DNA from 4 places in the Shewanella sp. SR43-8 genome. Region 1 is predicted to be linked to each of the others. Evidence: predicted binding sites of a transcription regulator. Region 1 holds the regulator's gene; each other region holds the start of a gene.
The links. Region 1 encodes LexA, which represses DNA repair genes until DNA is damaged. Its sites were predicted from a motif close to TACTGTATNNNNATACAGTA; they were not measured.
Positions count from the first base shown of each region.

Region 2: the regulator LexA is predicted to act here: its motif matches at 1,172-1,191, upstream of H5114_RS09290 (YebG family protein).
Region 3: the regulator LexA is predicted to act here: its motif matches at 873-892, upstream of H5114_RS11295 (LexA family transcriptional regulator).
Region 4: the regulator LexA is predicted to act here: its motif matches at 1,146-1,165, upstream of recA (recombinase RecA).

Region 1 covers NZ_JACJDX010000008.1:93,352-95,561, forward strand. The annotation lists gene coxB (cytochrome c oxidase subunit II) at 1-79, opposite strand, end outside; gene H5114_RS11785 (cell division inhibitor SulA) at 475-981, opposite strand; gene lexA (transcriptional repressor LexA) at 978-1,592, opposite strand; gene plsB (glycerol-3-phosphate 1-O-acyltransferase PlsB) at 1,857-2,210, shown strand, end outside.
Region 2 covers NZ_JACJDX010000006.1:106,320-108,529, reverse strand. The annotation lists gene proQ (RNA chaperone ProQ) at 1-86, opposite strand, end outside; gene H5114_RS09295 (GAF domain-containing protein) at 363-821, opposite strand; gene H5114_RS09290 (YebG family protein) at 867-1,160, opposite strand; gene H5114_RS09285 (paraquat-inducible protein A) at 1,374-2,000, shown strand; gene H5114_RS09280 (paraquat-inducible protein A) at 1,993-2,210, shown strand, end outside.
Region 3 covers NZ_JACJDX010000007.1:277,202-279,411, reverse strand. The annotation lists gene H5114_RS11300 (ABC transporter permease) at 1-616, opposite strand, end outside; gene H5114_RS11295 (LexA family transcriptional regulator) at 920-1,333, shown strand; gene H5114_RS11290 (Y-family DNA polymerase) at 1,340-2,210, shown strand, end outside.
Region 4 covers NZ_JACJDX010000001.1:378,440-380,649, forward strand. The annotation lists gene recA (recombinase RecA) at 1-1,052, opposite strand, end outside; gene mutS (DNA mismatch repair protein MutS) at 1,338-2,210, shown strand, end outside.

The DNA of each region.
Region 1 (2,210 bases):
TCATGTTGAGGGACATTTCTGATGCCCCAAGCGGAAGTGCTATAAACACCACCAGTAAACAATACCACCATTGCTTCACAAGACTGCTCCTCTGTTCATTGCAAATAGCAATTACAAAGAAAAGTCACACAGTAATTCTCTGCTCTATGCAAACTTTTCGGTTCCCGAAAAAAGTTTGATGACCTCAAAGTACCTTGGTGGCAGTAAACAGGTTGTTTACGGTTTTATTATTAGCGGTGCACCACGCTTGTACCTACTACAGAACTTATCAATATTGAGTTGGCTCATTTGTCTGAAAGTAATCTTAATCACTGTCATTCACGTCCAATTAAAGATGAATAATATTTCATCCTTGGGAACAACATTAGCTGTAGATTAAACATTGATCAAGATCACTTTGTTGGCTAATTGACTGAAAAAAGATGAAAAAAAGCCCTGAATTCAATACAGGGCTTGGTAAGTAAGGGTTAATGCTTAGTGAAATGAGCAAAAATTACTTGTTCCATTTATTAATGTAGGGCTAACAAGTTGATGTTTGTGAGGTAAGTGAGCATTCACATCCTCAATTACCACACCTAAAGCCCGTGCACTTTTAGCCACAATTTCTAATCGACGACTATCACGAGCGTCAAGTGAGCTTGTCCAAGTGACGACAGCACTTGATGTTCCACTGGTAAGCGCTTTTTCCATCGCCCATAAGGTTTCGACTTCGTCTTTAGTGTGCACCAGTAAAATACGGTCCATTCTCACGCCAGCATTTGCCAGCATATGTTTATAGCCAATGTGTGGTGGGCTAATTAACACAATCCATCGACCTTGTTGGCTCAATGTGGCGAGTTGACTACACAACTGGCTCAACTCAGCTTCACCTTGGGTGACTGTTTGTAATGTGCGAATGGTTTGGTTGCCATGCAATTCTGTTTCAGCTAAATCTACCCATAAGCCTGGGTGACGTGGCGCGATGCCCATTAGTTTGTTCATAACCAATCTCCATTACGGATAACGCCAACGGCAAGCCCTTCGATGGTTAGGCTTTGGCAACTTAAATCAACTTTAATCGGGGTGTAATCGTCATTTTCTGCGTGCAGATAAATCACATTACCTTTTTGTTCAAATCGTTTTACGGTGACGTCATCATCAACACGCGCTACTACAACTTGGCCATTACGTGCTTGTTGCATTTTATGAACCGCGAGTAAATCGCCTTCTAAAATACCGATGTTCTTCATGCTGTCACCACGAACGCGCAACAGAAAGTCTGCGGCAGGTTTAAACATGCTCGGGTCGACTTGATAATACTGTTCAACGTGTTCTTGAGCCAAAATAGGCTCACCAGCTGCAACTTGTCCAATCAGAGGCAAACCGGTTTCAATCTGTTCTTCATGAGGTAAGCGAATACCTCGAGAGGTTCCAGGCATGATCTCGATAAAGCCTTTTTTGGCTAATGCTTTTAAATGCTCTTCGGCAGCATTAGCACTTTTAAAGCCAAGACGTTTCGCAATTTCAGCACGAGTGGGTGGCATACCTGTTTCGGCGATATTGTTTTTAATTAAGTCTAATATTTCTGCTTGGCGCGGCGTTAACGGTCTCATGATGATTCCTGTCTTTTTATACAGTGACTGTCATTATATACAGTGTTTGTGTTCGTGCAAGTATTAACCAACTATTTTTTGTGTTTTATTGGCTTTTTGTAACTTAAATAAATGTTTTTATTAGTTATTATATATGTTTTATCTTGCACTATGTCTTAAAGTGAGAGCTTACACGTAAAGATAAGTCGGCCAGATAGTGTAAGCAGGGTGGTTTCTGGTATCCTATACGACAATATTACAATGGCTTATGTTGCGAAAATAACCATGTCAAAACCAGATTCAATATTTTTACAAGCATTAAAATGGGTTCAGAAATGGATGGTACAGACCATTGTGGTGCCCCATGATCCGTTTGATGACCTCAATATAGATCCGACCAAGCCCTTGGTTTATTTGATGAAAACGGAATCTATTAGTGATATTGCCGCCTTGAGCGAAATCACTGAAGGATTTGGTATGCCAAGTCCTTATGAGCCGTTACAGCTTGATGGTTTAAGAGTGCCTCGAGTGGTGTGTTTAGAGGGGCGTAAACCTCTATTTGGTAAACGTGAAAGTGGTGAGAAGTTCCTTAATTATTTTACCCGTTTATTATCGCTTCATAGTGAGAATGCTGACCTT
Region 2 (2,210 bases), on a different contig from region 1:
CCTTCTGCAATAAAGCATAAAGGAAAGGTTTCATATAAATACGCTAAAATTGCGTTGGTGTCGGTCAACTTGTCTGTTGATTCCATTTTTACTTCCACGTTAATAAAGGGACTGATTATGCGGCAGAAATTTGCCATGCAGTCGTTCATCTTTCGTTAAACCTTACCGTTAAGGCTCAACGTACAAAATATCACTATCCGCCAGTTTGCTAAAGTCATTGAAACAAACCTTAACAATTTAACCAAACTTACTCTCAGCTTAATCATCGCTCATCAGTAAATCCAGCACAAATGCGTTTAGCGGCATATTATAAAGCCCGCGACAGCGAATGCGACCATGATTTAATCTATTTTGTTCGCTATTTAACCAAATAGGCAAGTTTCGAAACTTTTTACCATGTTTTCTAAGCCAATTTGATCATCTTGATCGAAACGATTGAGTAATGGACTGTCAATATCTAACACTGCCACCACTTCATTGCCCTGCCTTACAGGAATGACTATTTCGGAATTACTCGCAGAATCGCATGCTATATGACCATCAAATTGATGCACGTCGGCGATGCGTTGGGTGATATTTTCTGCAGCAGCGGTGCCACAAACACCTTTGCCCATATCAATTCGAGTGCACGCAACTTTACCTTGGAAAGGACCAAGGACGAGCTGTTCACCACGCTTGATGTAAAAACCAGCCCAGTTGAGATCCTCAAGGTTGTCATTTAACAACGCTGAAAAATTTGCCATTGCCGCAATCAAATCATCTTCGCCTTCAAGTAACGCTTGAGCTTGACGATTTAATGTTTGGTAAAATTCGGTTTTCATTTCCATTCCTTAAGCTGGTATCTACTTCAAAAGTTTGAAATACGGCTATTCTGCAGCGGTATTTTTAGCCGTAGTCTTTTTGGTTTTAACTGCAGGAGCGTTTTTAACCTGTACTACGCCTTTTAGCAAGTTAGAAAGCTCATCTTTATTGTTTGCGAGATAAAATGCCAACTGTTCGCACTTATTTTCATCGAGTCCAAGATCTGCCTTTATAAGAAAAGGCACTAGGTTATCGGAAATATCGAGCATCTTATCGTAGGCATCAGCCTCTTTTTTCGATATAAATGTCATCTTTTCCACCCCTTCTCTGACCACGACAAATTGGGTTATCACTGCCATGATGTAATCCTCACTGTTTTTATATACAGTGCATAGAATCTCACATAGTTAACTTATGATGCAAGTGTTCTGATTATTCTGATATTATCAAATACACATTAATGAGTTTCTTTTAACAAATGACACATTTATTTGCCAATATGAGGCAAAGTTGAGAGGTTTACCTCTTAGCTACCCGATAATGATTTTCACTATGGATTAGATTAATTTTTCATGAATGAATTTGATGATCATGATTCTATAATATTATGCCGATCATGTGATTTGGCAGTGAGAAAACGAGCGTTACCCTCTAGTTCTCGCGCTATTTGTCCGCGTTGTCATACTGTTCTCTATGATTCACCGTACTGCTCTATCAATGGTATGTTGGCGCTATGCGTTGCCGCGTTAATTATTTTCATTCCCGCTAATTTGTTACCAGTACTCGAAATTCACTTTCTTGGCAGTGTCAGAACCACGACCGTAATGCAGGCTGCTATGACGGTTTGGGCCGAAGGATATTGGGTCGTAGGCTTAGCGGTAATGGTTGCGGCTGTTATCGCCCCTGGATTATTAATATTGTCGATACTGGCGCAAGTTGTTATTGTCAAATTAGAATTGCACAGCTCATTTTGGCAAAGAACTTATACGACATTGCTAAAAAATCATGGTTTGATATCACAAATGACCATGCTAGAAATTTATGTCATCAGCTTCTTGGTATCTGCATTCCAACTATCTGATTTTTCTGATGTCTATTTTGGTATGGGGACATTCAGTTTTACCATGCTGTTTGTCATCATTCTTTTTTTACAACGTGAATATAAACTTGAGCACATGTGGAGTTATGTTGATGCCTAAAACTCCAATGAATCCCGCTAATGAGCTATCCTCAGCAAGTGAAGAGCCTCATGTAAATATTAACCAGGAAGCCCCAAAAAAAGCTCAAGCCTCTTTGCAAGGGCAAAAGTTAGGCTTATGTTTATGCCCTGTCTGTCGCAAGCTGAATTTAACCAGCAAAAATCATTGCCAGCGCTGTTTTAGCCAATTGAGCAATCGTAATTATGCCAG
Region 3 (2,210 bases), on a different contig from region 1:
CCATTCCAATCGCCACTAAGTTAGCGACATACACCTGAGCACCTAACTGACGCAGCTGCACTGAACCTAAATAGGCTAAAATCATTCCCACTAGCAGACTAATCAAAGTGACAATCGCCAGTCCTTTAGGCCCTGCTTGTTCAATAAAAAATACGATATCACTGCGCCGAGTACTGGCTTTACCTCTTAACCAACGCCCTAATGCCAACGTGCTTTCCCCGACAAACACTAAGCCATCGTGCACCTGTAAGCCTTGTACAATCATGCCTTTACGAAGCGTGACCCACATGCCACCAATGACACCATCATTCGCCGTTTGATACACAGGCACATCGGTAGCTAGCTGCAGTAATTGTTGTAATCCTTGTGGGGTATCTTGAATATTGAGGGCTATTTTTTGTTGTTCACACCAGCGGGATAATTGTAATAAGGCAATGGCAAGGCTTGAATCCCACTGAGATAATTCAGTCGTCACTAATCTGACAGTATGGCAAGTTGCGGGAAGGGCGGCACAAATATCGGCACCTAGTGGTGCTTGGCCTAATTGCCAATCACCTGCAAGACTCAGGTCGCAGTTGTCATCGTGCATGTCGATATCAAATGTGGCGAGTGTCATACTAGACCCCAAAAAAAGTAGCAATCAAGTGTATATTTGCATCAAATTCATTGTTGTACTGATCACAAGTGTAGACCAATCGCTCAGATTGTATTTTGACCTTGAACAAATAAATTCATTAACTATTAAACTGATAACGCTATCTAGCTGGCTAATAACAACCTTCAATGGCTAAATATGCCGCCTGCATATCGCGGTTTAACATAAATAAACTTGCACAGACAAAATTTAGCGCTACTATGTATCCTATAAATGGTACTGTGTTTTTATACAGTGTCTAGTATAAATGTACGAGGTTAGCGTATGCGCTTTATTCCCATTGTCGCCAGTGCTGGCATTACCGGTTTTGAAAGCCCTGCTGCTGAGTATCTTCAATTAGGCCTCAGTCTTGATGAGATGTTAGTGCAACATCCAAGTTCGACTTTTATCGGCTTAGCCCAAGGGGAGTCAATGCAAGGTGTTGGGATATTCGATGGCGACTTACTGATTGTCGATCGTCATGAAACGGCTAAAAGTGGCGACGTGATTGTGGCTAATTTTAATGGTGAATTTGTGTGTAAAATTCTCGATCTGCAACGGCGAATGCTAGTGTCATCTCATGAGCAACATTTACCAGTAACTATTTGCGATTATGATGACTTTAGTATTGAAGGTGTGGTGATCCGCTCAATTCGTTGTCATCGCCAAAGCCCCATGTTTGTTAGCCACCAAGGGTAAGCAACAATGTTTGCCTTAGTTGATGCCAATGCTTTTTATTGCAGTGCTGAACAGGTATTTCGCCCTGATTGGCGTGGTAAGCCAATTATTGTACTGAGCAATAACGACGGTTGTATTGTGGCTGCTAATCGACAAGCAAAAGAAGCGGGCATACAAAAATTTCTACCCTATTTTCAAGTTAAAGCGCTATGTGCCGAGCGTAATGTGATTGTGTGTTCATCTAACTATGAGCTCTATGCCGATTTATCAGCAAAAATGATGGCGATAATAGGTCGCTTTGCGCCCGATCAGCATGTGTACTCCATCGATGAATGTTTCCTGTCGTTTAAACACAGTTACCCCGCGATTAAATGCCTGCATACTCATGGTCAGTTAATCCGTCGTACGGTTTGGAAAGAAGCGCGTTTACCCGTCTGTGTCGGTATGGGTGACACCTTGACCTTAGCCAAGATAGCCAATCATGCCGCTAAAAAAATTCCAGGGTACCAAGGTGTTTGCGTAATTGAGACATTGCAGCAACGCACTGACATTTTGCGTCAGCTTGCGGTCGGTGATGTATGGGGCATTGGTAGGCGCATAAGTAAAAAACTTGAAGTAATGAATATTCGCAGCGCATATGATCTTGCCTGTATGCCACCGAGCCTTGCGAGAAAACAATTTAGTATTGAAATAGAGCGAACGGTTCGTGAACTGAATGGTCAAGTCTGTAAACAATGGGATGAGGCAAGGGCAGATAAAAAACAAATTTTCTCGACTCGTAGTGTTGGTGAGCGCATCACTGACTATGAATTGCTATTACAGGCATTGAGTAAACATATCGCTATCGCGGCGCTTAAAGCGCGTCAGCAAGGCTCGTATTGCAAAACCATGTTGCTGT
Region 4 (2,210 bases), on a different contig from region 1:
CCTGTTTCAAGGTCAATATTCTCATCACTTTCAGTGGTTGAGTCTGATGAGTTAGCCCCACCATTCAATAACATGCCACGAAGAGTGATATTAATTTCATCGGCAATAGCTGGATTTTCAGTCAAAAATTTACCAGCATTGGCACGGCCTTGACCAATTTTTTCGCCTTTGTAGCTGTACCAAGCACCGGCTTTATCAACCAGCTTGTGTGCAACACCTAAGTCAACTAGTTCGCCGGTACGGTTAATACCTTGTCCATAAAGGATCTGGAATTCAGCTTGCTTAAATGGAGCTGCAATCTTATTTTTAACCACTTTAACGCGAGTTTCATTACCGATGACTTCATCGCCATCTTTAATCGCACCGGTACGACGAATATCTAAACGAACAGATGCGTAGAATTTAAGTGCATTACCACCTGTGGTCGTTTCAGGGCTACCAAACATTACACCAATTTTCATACGAATTTGGTTAATAAAAATAAGCAGTGTGTTTGATTGCTTAAGGTTACCCGCAAGTTTGCGCATCGCTTGGCTCATCATACGCGCAGCAAGGCCCATATGCGAATCACCAATTTCACCTTCAATTTCTGCTTTTGGTGTTAATGCTGCAACAGAATCGACAACGATTACGTCTACCGCACCTGAACGCGTTAACGCATCACAAATTTCTAGTGCTTGTTCGCCTGTATCTGGCTGTGAACAAAGTAAGTTATCAATATCTACGCCTAGCTTTTTGGCATAAATTGGGTCAAGAGCATGTTCAGCATCAATAAACGCACAGGTTTTACCTTCGCGTTGCGCTGCGGCAATCACTTCAAGAGTTAATGTGGTTTTACCTGATGACTCTGGGCCGTAAATCTCAACGATACGTCCCATTGGTAAACCACCCGCACCAAGTGCGATGTCCAATGAAAGCGAACCGGTAGAGATAGTTTCAACATCCATTGTGCGATCTTCGCCCAACTTCATAATTGAGCCTTTACCAAATTGCTTTTCAATTTGGCTTAATACGGCGGCTAGCGCTTTCTCTTTGTTTGGATCAACCTTCATTATAAAACCCTCTTAAGGCATTCAATACGTTTAGTAAAATGCTATTTTGACTTAGGTGAAATGATGTAAACCATTTCATTATGTTCATCAGTATACTGTATAGTCATACAGTATCAAGTGCTGAGGGCAATTTTTTTTAAACCTTAGTGAATTGCCTTTTTACATCAATATTTTATCTCCATATACTTTTTTGTTTGAATCTATTTATACCCTAGGGGCAAATATTGTTAAGATTAACCTCATAAGATTTACGTCCTAAGATTGATTAATAGTGAAGTGTTCATAATGACAGTGATTGATACCAGCGATTTAGAAAAACACACCCCGATGATGCGTCAGTATTTAGGCTTAAAAGCGGCCCATCCTGATATGTTATTGTTTTACCGAATGGGTGATTTTTATGAGTTGTTTTACGATGATGCTAAGCGCGCTTCTGAAATGCTGGGGATTTCACTTACTGCTCGCGGAAAAAGCGGCGGCGATCCTATCCCAATGGCTGGAATCCCCTATCATGCTGTGGAAGGCTATTTAGCTAAACTAGTCAATATTGGCCAGTCTGTAGCCATTTGTGAGCAAATTGGTGATCCTGCGACATCAAAAGGCCCAGTTGAGCGTCAAGTCGTACGCATTGTGACTCCTGGTACCTTAACGGATGAGGCTTTACTTCAAGAAAAACACGACAATTTACTGGCGGCGCTTTATCAAGGTAAAAACGGTTTTGGATACGCTACCTTAGATATTTCATCAGGTCGTTTTGTGGTTGCTGAATTACCCACTCGTGAAGCACTAGAAGCTGAATTACAACGTACTAATCCTGCCGAGTTGCTCTACAGTGAAGATTTTACTGACATGTTATTAATCAATAATATGAAAGGTATTCGTCGCCGTCCAGAGTGGGAATTTGATTATGATACTTGCGTAAATTTACTGCTTGGTCAATTTGGTACCAAAGATTTACATGGCTTTGGTATTAGTGATGCACGCTTGGCATTACAAGCTGCAGGTTGTTTAATGCAGTATGTCAAAGATACGCAAAAGATGGCACTGCCACATATTAATTCGATTGTGCGTTTTAACCAATCTGAATCCATTATTTTAGATGCCGCGACGCGACGTAACTTAGAGTTAACGCAAAACTTATCTGGTGGGCGTGAAAAT